Regions from separate parts of the Streptomyces sp. Ac-502 genome, predicted to be linked through region 1. Evidence: riboswitches for the same ligand, from Rfam matches in the RefSeq annotation. Region 1 holds a riboswitch; the other holds the start of a gene.
What was found. Region 1 has a riboswitch for glycine ahead of gcvP (aminomethyl-transferring glycine dehydrogenase). Riboswitches for the same ligand answer to the same signal wherever they lie in the genome.
Positions count from the first base shown of each region.

Region 2: it holds a riboswitch for glycine, as region 1 does, so the genes downstream of both, gcvT (glycine cleavage system aminomethyltransferase GcvT) here and gcvP (aminomethyl-transferring glycine dehydrogenase) in region 1, are expected to answer to the same signal.

Region 1 covers NZ_JBHFFO010000001.1:2,039,087-2,044,845, forward strand. The annotation lists gene ACEXOX_RS09220 (hypothetical protein) at 1-75, shown strand, start outside; gene ACEXOX_RS09225 (DUF5999 family protein) at 440-646, shown strand; gene gcvP (aminomethyl-transferring glycine dehydrogenase) at 807-3,692, opposite strand; glycine riboswitch at 3,880-3,977, opposite strand; gene ACEXOX_RS09235 (PRC-barrel domain-containing protein) at 4,092-4,481, shown strand; gene ACEXOX_RS09240 (DNA polymerase IV) at 4,385-5,759, opposite strand, start outside.
Region 2 covers NZ_JBHFFO010000001.1:7,219,372-7,225,130, reverse strand. The annotation lists gene ACEXOX_RS32985 (hypothetical protein) at 12-803, shown strand; gene ACEXOX_RS32980 (AAA family ATPase) at 1,081-1,794, opposite strand; glycine riboswitch at 2,088-2,183, shown strand; gene gcvT (glycine cleavage system aminomethyltransferase GcvT) at 2,324-3,451, shown strand; partial or broken gene gcvH (glycine cleavage system protein GcvH) at 3,540-3,913, shown strand; gene glyA (serine hydroxymethyltransferase) at 3,969-5,228, shown strand; gene ACEXOX_RS32960 (APC family permease) at 5,534-5,759, shown strand, end outside.

The DNA.
Region 1 (5,759 bases):
CACCGGGTGGCGGACCTGCTGCCCCGGCTGACCCTGCGCCTCGCGCCGGTACCCCTGCTGGGGTCGCCGGCCTGAGACCCGGCAGGGGGTCCTCCACGGCGACCGGCCGCGGCCGTACGACGCAACCGCGCACAGGAGCACACCGCCCCACAGGAACGCGCCCCGCGCCCCTCACGGACGCGGGGCGCTCCGCTGCGCTCACCCGCGCAGAGTACGCGGCCGCCCAGCTCCCAACGCCCCGTGAGGGGGACGCACTTGAAATGAACCGACCGCACGGGTGATGCGTCATTATCTAGTGAGTGCCGCTGCAGCCAAATCCCTGCGGAATCCGGCCCGTGGGGCAACACTGGTATCGACCTACTGAAACGGGGGAGCGGCCATGAGTATCTCGTCGAGCCGCAGGACGAATCAGACCACATCGCAGCGAAAGACATCATCCATGTGCCAGCACCAACCGCCGTGCCCGACCGCAGACTCCGCCGACCGGGAGGCCGCCCATCTGGTGGCGCACCACCCGGAGCAGGGCTGGAGCCTGCTGTGCAACGGTGTCCTCCTGTTCGAGGACACCGGCGAACTGCTGCCGGACGGCCAGGTCATCGCACCGCACCGGGTCCTGGGCACGCCGCACGTGGCCACCGCCGCCTGATCACATCGGCACACGGCACCGCGCGGAACCGCACAGCACGGCACGGTACGGACCGACGGCCGGCCGACAATTGAGCACAACGGACAACAGGGCCCCCGGCGTCGACGCCGAGGGCCCTTCGGGTGGCGCGCGACCGTGAGCGGTGCGCGCCGACGGCGGATCAGCCGTCGTACTCCTCCATGGGCGGGCAGGAGCACACAAGGTTGCGGTCACCGAACGCACCGTCGATCCGGCGTACCGGCGGCCAGTACTTCTCCGCCGCCTCGACGCCGGCCGGGAAGACCGCTTCCTCCCGGGTGTACGGGTGCGTCCACGCGTCGCCGAGCGCCGCCGCGGTGTGCGGGGCGTTGCGCAGCGGGTTGTCGTCCTTGTCCCACTCCCCCGAGCCGACCTTCTCGATCTCCGCGCGGATCGCGATCATCGCGTCGCAGAAGCGGTCCAGCTCGTGCAGGTCCTCGCTCTCGGTCGGCTCGATCATCAGCGTGCCGGCCACCGGGAAGGACATCGTCGGCGCGTGGAAGCCGTAGTCGATCAGCCGCTTGGCTACGTCGTCGATGCTCACCCCGGTCGCCTTGGTCAGCGGCCGTACGTCGATGATGCACTCGTGCGCGACCAGGCCGCCGGGGCCGGTGTAGAGCACGGGGTAGTGCGGCTCCAGGCGCTTGGCGATGTAGTTGGCGCCGAGCACCGCGACCTGGGTGGCGCGCTTGAGGCCTTCGCCGCCCATCAGCCGGACGTACGCCCAGGAGATGGGGAGGATGCCCGCGGAACCCCACGGCGCCGCCGAAATGGGCCCGACACCCGTCTCCGGGCCCGCGGTGGGCTGCAACGGGTGGTTGGGCAGGTACGGCGCGAGGTGGGCGCGCACGCCGACCGGGCCGACGCCGGGGCCGCCGCCGCCGTGCGGGATGCAGAAGGTCTTGTGCAGGTTCAGGTGCGAGACGTCGCCGCCGAACTTGCCGGGCTCGGCGAGGCCGACCAGCGCGTTGAGGTTGGCGCCGTCCACGTACACCTGACCGCCCGCGTCGTGCACGGCCGCGCAGATCTGCGTGATGTGCGCCTCGAACACGCCGTGCGTGGACGGGTAGGTCACCATCAGCACCGCGAGCTGGTCCCGGTACTGCTCGATCTTGGCGTGCAGGTCGTCGGTGTCCACCTCGCCGTCCTCGCCGGTCTTGACGACGACGACCTTCATGCCGGCCATCACGGCGCTGGCGGCGTTGGTGCCGTGCGCGGAGGACGGGATCAGGCAGACGGTGCGCTGGTCGTCACCGTTGGCGCGGTGGTACGCCCGTACGGCCAGCAGGCCGGCCAGTTCACCCTGCGAGCCGGCGTTCGGCTGGATGGAGACCTTGTCGTAGCCGGTGACCGTGGCGAGACGTTCCTCCAGCTCCGCGATGAGGGTGAGGTAGCCATGCGCCTGCTCGACCGGCGCGAACGGGTGCAGCTGCCCGAACTCGGGCCAGGTGACCGGCTCCATCTCGGTCGTCGCGTTCAGCTTCATGGTGCAGGAGCCGAGCGGGATCATGCCGCGGTCCAGCGCGTAGTCCTTGTCCGACAGGCGGCGCAGGTAGCGCAGCATGGCGGTTTCGGAACGGTGCTGGTGGAAGACCGGGTGCGTCAGGTACGCGTCGCCGCGCAGCAGCCCCTGGGGCAGCGCGTCGGCCACGGTCGCGTCGAGCTGCTCGATGTCGGCCTCGACTCCGAAGGCCCTCCACACCGCGTGCACCTGCGCGCGTCCGGTGGTCTCGTCGCAGGCGACGCCCACCAGGTCGGCGTCGACGAGCCGCAGGTTGACGCCGGCCTCGCGGGCCGCGGCGACGGCCTCGGCGGCCCGGCCCGGCACCCGTACGGTCAGCGTGTCGAAGTAGCCGCCGTGCACGACCTCCACCCCGCCGGCCCGCAGGCCCGCCGCGAGTATGGACGCGTAGCGGTGGGTACGGCGCGCGATGGCCGCGAGGCCGTCCGGGCCGTGGTAGACGGCGTACATGCCCGCCATCACCGCGAGCAGCACCTGCGCGGTGCAGATGTTGCTGGTGGCCTTCTCCCGGCGGATGTGCTGCTCGCGCGTCTGGAGGGCGAGCCGGTACGCCTTGTCACCGTCGGCGTCCACCGAGACACCCACCAGCCGGCCGGGCAGGCTGCGGGCGAACTTCTCCCGTACGGCCATGAATCCGGCGTGCGGGCCGCCGAAGCCCATCGGGACGCCGAACCGCTGCGTGGTGCCGACGGCGATGTCGGCGCCCAGCTCGCCCGGCGAGGTCAGCAGCGTCAGCGCCAGCAGGTCGGCGGCGACCGTCACGATCGCGCCCAGCTCGTGCGCCTGCTCGATGACGGCACGCGGGTCCCGTACGGCGCCGGAGGCACCGGGGTACTGGAGCAGCACGCCGAAGACACCGCGCTCGGCCACCTCCGCCGGGATACCCTCGGACAGGTCGGCCACCACGACCTCGACGCCGGTCGGCTCGGCGCGGGTCTCGATCACGGCGACGGTCTGCGGCAGACAGTCGGCGTCGACCAGGAAGACGCCCTGCTTGACCTTGCCCACCCGCCGCGAAAGAGACATCGCCTCGGCGGCGGCCGTGCCCTCGTCCAGCAGCGAGGCGCCGGAGGTCGGCAGTCCGGTCAGGTCGGCGACCATGGTCTGGAAATTGAGCAGCGCTTCGAGCCGGCCCTGGGAGATCTCCGGCTGGTACGGGGTGTAGGCCGTGTACCAGGCGGGGTTCTCCATCACGTTGCGCAGGATCACCGGCGGGGTGAACGTGCCGTGGTAACCGAGCCCGATCATCGGGGCGAGCACCTGGTTGCGGTCCGCGAGCGCCCGCAGCTCGGCGAGGACCTCGGCCTCCGTACGGCCCTGGGGCAGGCCCAGCGCCTCCGCGCTCTTGATCACGTCCGGTACGGCGGCCGCGGTCAGTTCGTCCAGCGATCCGAACCCGACCTGCGCCAGCATCTTGGCCTGGGCCTCCGGGCCGGGGCCGATATGCCGCTGCTCGAACGGGGTGCCTCGTTCCAGCTCGGTCAGGGAGCTGCGGGTGGTGGTCATCTGCGGGGGCCTCCTGGTCGTTTCGACCTGCGCGGGGCACCACGGCGCTGGTGCCCGGACGGCCTCCCCTCTGTCATCTCAACCTGAGAGCTTCACCGGTCCCGCACGCGGTACCGGCTTTCACCGTCGGTGAGGAAGGGTTCCGGCGCTGTGCCCGTCCGTGGCCCGCCCTGCTTTCCAGAGTGACCTCGTCCATGCGGTACGTGAGCCTGAGAGATTCCGGGGAGGAGTTGCTCCTTCGGCGCCTACGCCAAGATCGACGAAGGACTCTCCCGCATGGGGTCGACAGCCGTTCGCCAGCCTACCAGCGCGGCGAACGGGCGTTCCTTCGAGTGGCCGGGGCATGAATTGTGCCGTTTGGTAGTTGTCACAAGGCAGTTGCGACCACTTGGAGGGACCGTGCAGACCGATATCGATCCCCGCAGCTTGATCGGCCGCAAGGCGTTCGACAAGAACGGGACCAAGATCGGCACCGTCGACGAGGTGTACCTGGACGACGCGACCGGTGAACCGGAATGGGCGGCCGTACGCACCGGGATCTTCAGCCGGGACGCGTTCGTACCCCTGGAGCCCAGCGATCTGGTCGACGAGGCGCTGCACGTCCCCTACGACCGCAAGCTGATCAGGGACGCGCCGGACTTCGGGGTGGGCCGCCACCTCTCGCCGGAGCAGGAACTACAGCTCTATCACCACTACCGTCTGGACATCCCGGCCCCCGATCCCGTGCCCGGGTCGGACGCCGCACCGGCCGACACGGAGTTCGGAAGAGTGGCCGGCGCGGAGGACTGAACGCCGGGCGGAGCAGCTTCGTGGGTGCCGGACTCCTCCGATTCGCCGTCGCCGGGCGCGGTGGTCTTCCCGAGGGCGGCGGGACCACCGGCCTGTCCCGGCCCGACGGCCGGCCCGGGCCCCGCGGGACCGCCGCTCTCCGGAGCAGGCCCGTCCAGCCTCCCGGCCTCGCGGTCCCCACGGCCGCCGGAGCCGCCCGCCCCACCGGGCAGACCGTCACGCCACCCGTCCGGCGGACCGCCCACCAGCGGCAGCGGCTCGCCGGGCCGCAGCGCGGGATCCTCGACCGGGAACGTGCGCACCCGCCCGGGCCCGGACCACGGTTGTTCGAACCGGACGGTCACCCGGCCCACGCCGCTGCCCTGCACCCAGCCCGCCCCGTGCTCGTCGTGGATCACGTCGAGCCCCGGGAGCCAGCGCCGGGGCCGCTCGGGCTCGTCGACAGCCATGCGCGCGGCCTCGTCGGCCGCCCGGCGCTCCCGCTCGGCCTCCTCCTCGGCCGCCTTCTCCGTCGCCACCTGGGCGAACAGGTCCTCCTGCGTGTAATCCGCGAGGCCGGTCACCCCCACGCCCAGCAGCCGTACGCCGCCCGTCGTGTCCACCAGGTCCAGCAGCCGGGCCGCGGCCTCCCGCACCACCCCCGGGTCGTCCGTGGGCCCGCGCAGCGTCTCGGACCTGGTCAGCGTCGAGAAGTCGTAGTTACGCACCTTGATCACGACGGTCCGGCCGGACCGCCCGGCCGACCGCAGCCGCTGCACGCACCGGTCCGCCAGGCGCGTCAGCTCGGCGCGCACCCGCGTCCGGTCCGTCAGGTCCACCTCGAAGGTGTCCTCGACCGATATGGACTTCGCGTCCCGCTCGGCCACCACGGGCCGCTCGTCGCGGCCCAGCGCCATCGCGTACAGCCCGGCGCCGTGTGCCTTGCCCAGCAGCCGTACGAGCTCCGCCTCACCCGCCTCCGCCGTCTCGGCGACCGTGTGGATGCCCGCCCGGCGCAGGGCCTCCGCCGTGGCCGGGCCGACGCCGGGCAGCGTACGCACCGTCATGGGGCCGAGCAGCTCCCGCTCGGTGCCGGGCTCGATGACCACCAGGCCGTCCGGCTTGGCCTGCTCCGAGGCGATCTTGGCCAGCATCTTGGCTCCGGCCAGCCCCACCGACCCGGTCAGTCCCGTCCGGCGGCGGATGTCCCGTCGCAGCCGCTCCCCCACCGCCCGCACCGCCGCGGTGTCCGCCGCGACGCCGCCCGCTTCCAGGTCCACGAACGCCTCGTCCAGGCTG
Region 2 (5,759 bases), 5.2 Mb from region 1:
CACGTCTCCTGATGGCAACGCACCGGACCGCCTCCGCCCTCGTCTGCGCCACCACCGCCGGCGCCCTCGCCCTCGGCGCCATGGGCTCCGCGACCGCGGCGGAAGGCCCCGAGCCCCCGGTTCGCAACCACAGCATCGTCGTCGACGACATCAGCCGGCTGGCGGACGCCTCGACCGAACTGGCCGAGAAGTCGGCCGACAGCCGCGGACACTCCGTGGAGGTACGGGCCGCCCGTACCCGTCTGGACACGGTCCTCCAGGACGCGCAGCGGCTGGCGGACCAGCTGAACGAGGACTCCGACCGCACGGTGACGGCCGACAGCGCGCGGCTGCACCGGGCCGCACAGGACCTGCGCACACAGTTGGACGAGCTGTCCGGGCGCCGGGCCCCGGTACCGGGGGAGGACACCGAATCCGCGACCCTGACCGGCTCGGTCACCCGTTCCGTCACCGACATCTTCAAGATCCTGGGCCTGGACAGGCTTCTCGGCGGCCTCCAGCAGCAGCCGGCCGCCCAGCCAGCGGCCGCCGACCGTCCGGCCCGGCCCGCCGCGGAGCCGGCGGACGGCGCGGACGCGGCGGACGACCAGTCGGCCGCCCAGCCGAAGGCTCCCATCAGCGACCCGCGGCCGGGCGACGCCGCCCAGCCGGCCGCCGACCCGCAGCCGGCCGCCGACGCGGAGCAGCCCGCGGGCGCACCGCGCCAACAGCCCGCCGAGGCGCCGCAGCAGCAGGGCGTTCCCTCGCTGGTCAACTCGGTGCTCTCGCTGCCGACCGTGCTGCTCAAGGCCCTGGGCCTCTAGATCGGCCCGGAGCCGAGCGTCCGGAGGAGGCGCAGATGCGGGAGATATGTCTGGACTAGGACCGGTCATGACGGGTCGTACGGGATGTTCCGTACGGCCCGTCAGGTGTCCGGCATTCCGGACCGGAACTGACGGGTACGGACGCCCGCCCCTGGGAGGCGGGCCTCACTCGTTCCCGACGGCGGCCCTCAGCCGTACCGACAGCGACCCGCACGCGTACCCGACGGCCGCCCCCACTCGTACCCGACGGCCCCCGCACCCGTACCGTCGGCCGCCCTCATTCAAAGCCGATCTGCCGCAGCGCCCCCGCCGCCGGCCGGTCCAGCAGGACGGCCGAGGTGAAGCCCGCGGGGAGCCGGGCCGCCCGGGCGCGAGCGGCCAGTCGCCGGACCGCGCGCCGGTGCCGGGCGAAGGCGTAACCGGAGACACCGCGTCCACGCGAGCGCTGCCCGGACAGCGCGACCTCGGGCGGTACGTCCAACAACAACAGGTGCAGTCCGCGTCCGCCGCGCCGGGCCTCGCGTACGAGCCAGCGGCGTACCCACGTGAGCGTGCCGCAGTCGTGCACCACCACACTGCCGCCGGAGCGCAGCGCCCGCCGCAGCCCCAGATAGTGGGAGGCCCTGACCAGCGGCCGGTAGAGCGCGTACGGAATCCGGCGCAGCCGGCCGCGCTCCCAGCGCTCCCGTACGTCCTGCGAGTCGATGCGGTGCACGGCGGCGCCCCGCGCGTCGAGGGCGGGCACCACCCGGATCATGAGCGTGCTCTTGCCGCTGCCCGGCAGGCCGGAGACGACCACCACGTCGCCCGCCGCGAAGTGCAGTTCGGCAGCCTCGTGCGGGGCGTCGCGGTCCCTGAGGTCGACGACGTCCACCGCCGGCATGTCCGGCGCCGCGGTGCGTGCCCGGCCGGGCCTCACCACCCCGAGCGGCACCCGCCGGGGCCCCGGCACGGCGGCCGGAACCGGCTCCGGGACACAGCCCGGGGGCATGCCTCCCGGACTTGTCGCGAGTGCGGCCTGCCTGTGCACCGTGATCGCCCCTCCCGGACCGGTGGTTCCGTCCCCTACCCGCAGAGTGTCAAGAAAAGGTAATGCGCTTCAAGGAAATCCCACGATCCGTACAGTCCCAGGACACTGTCGTGACACCCCTGCGAACACCGGTACGACCAGGGCTCCTGTATCCGGCGATCCCGTGCGATGATGTGCGCGCCAAGTGCCGGGCACACACCACGGTGTGCGTCCTGGTACGGGTGCCACGCTCAGCCAACTCCATACCGGCCGCTTGAATCCGCGCGGGAGAGTCCCCGGCCGTCACGGCGGGGCGCCGAAGGAGCAAGTCCTCCCTTGAATCTCTCAGGCCCCGATACCGCGCGGGCGAGGCAGATCTGAAAAGCGGGCCGCCGTGGTGTGGCTCCACCCAAGGTGCAAGCCGGAACCGGTCACGGCCTTCCGGTGAACCTCTCAGGTTCCGATGACAGATGGGGAGACCGTCTTGTCACCCATGCCCGGGAGCCACACCATGACCGAAGCCCCCCGCCGCACCGCGCTGGACGCGACACATCGCGCCCTCGGCGCGACCATGACCGACTTCGCCGGCTGGGACATGCCGCTGCGCTACGGCAGCGAGCGTGACGAGCACGTCGCCGTCCGTACCCGCGCCGGCCTGTTCGACCTCTCGCACATGGGCGAGATCACCGTCACCGGCTCCGGCGCCGCCGGCCTGCTGGACTACGCGCTGGTCGGCAACATCGGCGGCGTCGCCGTCGGCCGCGCCCGCTACACCATGATCTGTGACGCCGAGGGCGGCATCCTGGACGACCTGATCGTCTACCGCCTCGGCGAGACGGAGTACATGGTCGTCGCCAACGCCTCCAACGCCCAGGTCGTGCTGGACGCGCTCACCGAGCGGGCGGACGGCTTCGCGGCCGAGGTGCGCGACGACCGGGACGCGTACGCGCTGCTCGCCGTGCAGGGCCCCGAGTCCGCCGGCATCCTCAAGGGACTGACCGACGCCGATCTGGACGGGCTGAAGTACTACGCCGGGCTGCCCGGGACCGTCGCCGGCGTACCCGCGCTGATCGCCCGTACCGGCTACACCGGCGAGGACGGCTTCGAGCTGTTCGTCCGCCCCTCGGACGCGGTCGCCCTCTGGGAGGCGCTGACCGCGGCGGGCAAGGACGCGGGCCTGGTCCCCTGCGGTCTGTCCTGCCGGGACACGCTGCGCCTGGAGGCAGGCATGCCGCTGTACGGGCACGAGCTGACCACCGGCACCACCCCGTTCGACGCGGGCCTGGGCCGGGTCGTGAAGTTCGAGAAGACGACGAACGGCGGCGACTTCGTGGGCCGCGCCGCCCTGGAGGCGGCCCGGGACCGCGCCGAGACGCAGCCGCCCCGCAAGCTGGTCGGCCTGATCGCCGAGGGCCGCCGGGTGCCGCGCGCCGGATACCCGGTGGTGGGCCCGGAGGGCGCCGTCATCGGCGAGGTCACCTCCGGTGCCCCCTCCCCCACTCTCGGCAAGCCCGTCGCCATGGCGTACGTGGACGCCGCGCACGCCGCGCCCGGCACCGCCGGTGTGGCGGTGGACATCCGCGGCACCCATGAGCCGTACGAGGTCGTGGCGCTCCCCTTCTACAAGCGCCGGAAGTGACGCCCGCGGCTCCGTCCCGGACGTATTCCCGTCTCACCTGTCAAGACCCCTGCACCGAGCACGCCACCGTATCCAGGAGAATCAAGACATGAACAACCCCCAGCAGCTGCGCTACAGCAAGGAGCACGAGTGGCTGTCGGCCGCCGAGGAGGGCGTCTCGGCGATCGGCATCACCGAGCACGCCGCCAACGCGCTCGGCGACGTCGTCTTCGTGCAGCTCCCCGCGGTCGGTGACACGGTCACGGCGGGCGAGACCTGCGGTGAGCTGGAGTCGACCAAGTCCGTCAGCGATCTCTACTCCCCGTCGACGGCGAGGTCACGGAGATCAACGAGGACGTGGTGAGCGACCCCTCGCTGGTGAACACCGCCCCGTTCGAGGGCGGCTGGCTGTTCAAGGTGAAGGTCAGCGGCGAGCCGGACGACCTGCTCACGGCCGACGAGTACACCGCCTTCACCGGCTGATAAGCCCACCCGCCGCCCGGCGGGGCCGTGCGTCCCGCGAACCCCAGGAAGAGTCATGTCGCTTCTGAACAGCTCCCTCCACGAGCTCGACCCCGACGTCGCCGCCGCCGTCGACGCCGAGCTCCACCGCCAGCAGTCCACCCTCGAAATGATCGCGTCGGAGAACTTCGCCCCGGCCGCCGTCATGGAGGCCCAGGGCTCGGTCCTCACCAACAAGTACGCCGAGGGCTACCCGGGCCGCCGCTACTACGGCGGCTGCGAGCACGTCGACGTGGTCGAGCGGATCGCCATCGACCGGATCAAGGCGCTGTTCGGCGCCGAGGCCGCGAACGTGCAGCCGCACTCCGGCGCGCAGGCCAACGCGGCGGCGATGTTCGCGCTGCTCAAGCCGGGCGACACGATCATGGGTCTGAACCTTGCGCACGGCGGGCACCTGACCCACGGCATGAAGATCAACTTCTCCGGCAAGCTCTACAACGTGGTGCCCTACCACGTCGACGAGGAGTCCGGTCAGGTCGACATGGGCGAGGTCGAGCGCCTGGCCAAGGAGAGCCGTCCGCAGCTGATCGTGGCCGGCTGGTCGGCGTACCCGCGCCAGCTGGACTTCGCGGCGTTCCGCCGGATCGCCGACGAGGTCGGCGCGTACCTGATGGTCGACATGGCGCACTTCGCCGGCCTGGTGGCGGCCGGGCTGCACCCGAACCCGGTGCCGCACGCCCACGTCGTGACCACCACCACGCACAAGACCCTCGGCGGTCCGCGCGGCGGTGTGATCCTGTCCACCCAGGAGCTCGCCAAGAAGATCAACTCGGCGGTCTTCCCGGGCCAGCAGGGCGGCCCGCTGGAGCACGTCATCGCGGCGAAGGCGGTGTCCTTCAAGGTCGCGGCGAGCGAGGAGTTCAAGGAGCGCCAGCAGCGCACCCTGGACGGCGCGCGCATCCTCGCCGAGCGCCTGACGCGGTCCGACATCACCGAGCACGGCGTCTCCGTGCTGTCCGGCGGCACCGACGTGCACCTGGTCCTGGTGGACCTGCGCAACAGCGAGCTGGACGGTCAGCAGGCCGAGGACCGCCTCCACGAGGTCGGCATCACGGTCAACCGCAACGCCGTCCCGAACGACCCGCGGCCCCCGATGGTCACCTCGGGCCTGCGGATCGGCACCCCGGCACTGGCCACCCGCGGCTTCCAGGCGGAGGACTTCCGCGAGGTCGCCGACATCATCGCCGAGGCGCTCAAGCCGTCGTACGACGCCGAGGCGCTGAAGGCCCGGGTGACCACCCTGGCCGGGAAGCACCCGCTGTACCCGTCGCTGTGACCGGCGCGCGGCCGTCGCCGTGATCGGCTCGACGCCGTCGCTGTAACCCGTGCCACTCGGCTCATCGCGGAGCGCCCCCGTGGCGCACGCGCCGCGGCCGTGTGACGCGTTTCATGAAGTACGCCCCGAAAGGTGCCGTCACGGCGGCGCCCGCGGGGTGAACAGGCCGTGTGCCCGGGGTCGTTGACCTCGGGCACACGGCTTTTCCGTCCGCCTTACGGCGATTTTCCGCCCCATAGGCTGAGAACCGACTCCTCAACGACGCGGAGTCCTTCGCACCGCAGCAGGACGGAACACGTACGGCAATGGACATGAGCGCGGGCAACCGCAAGGGGATCGGCCTCTTCGCCCTGACCATGATCGGCATCGGTTCGATCTTCGGCTCCGGCTGGCTCTTCGGCGCCGGTTCCACCGCGCAGGTCGCGGGGCCCGCGGCGCTGGCCGCCTGGGTCATCGGCGCCGTCTTCATCGGCATGATCGCGATGTCCTACGCGGAGGTCGGTGCCGCGTACCCGATCCCCGGCGGCATGG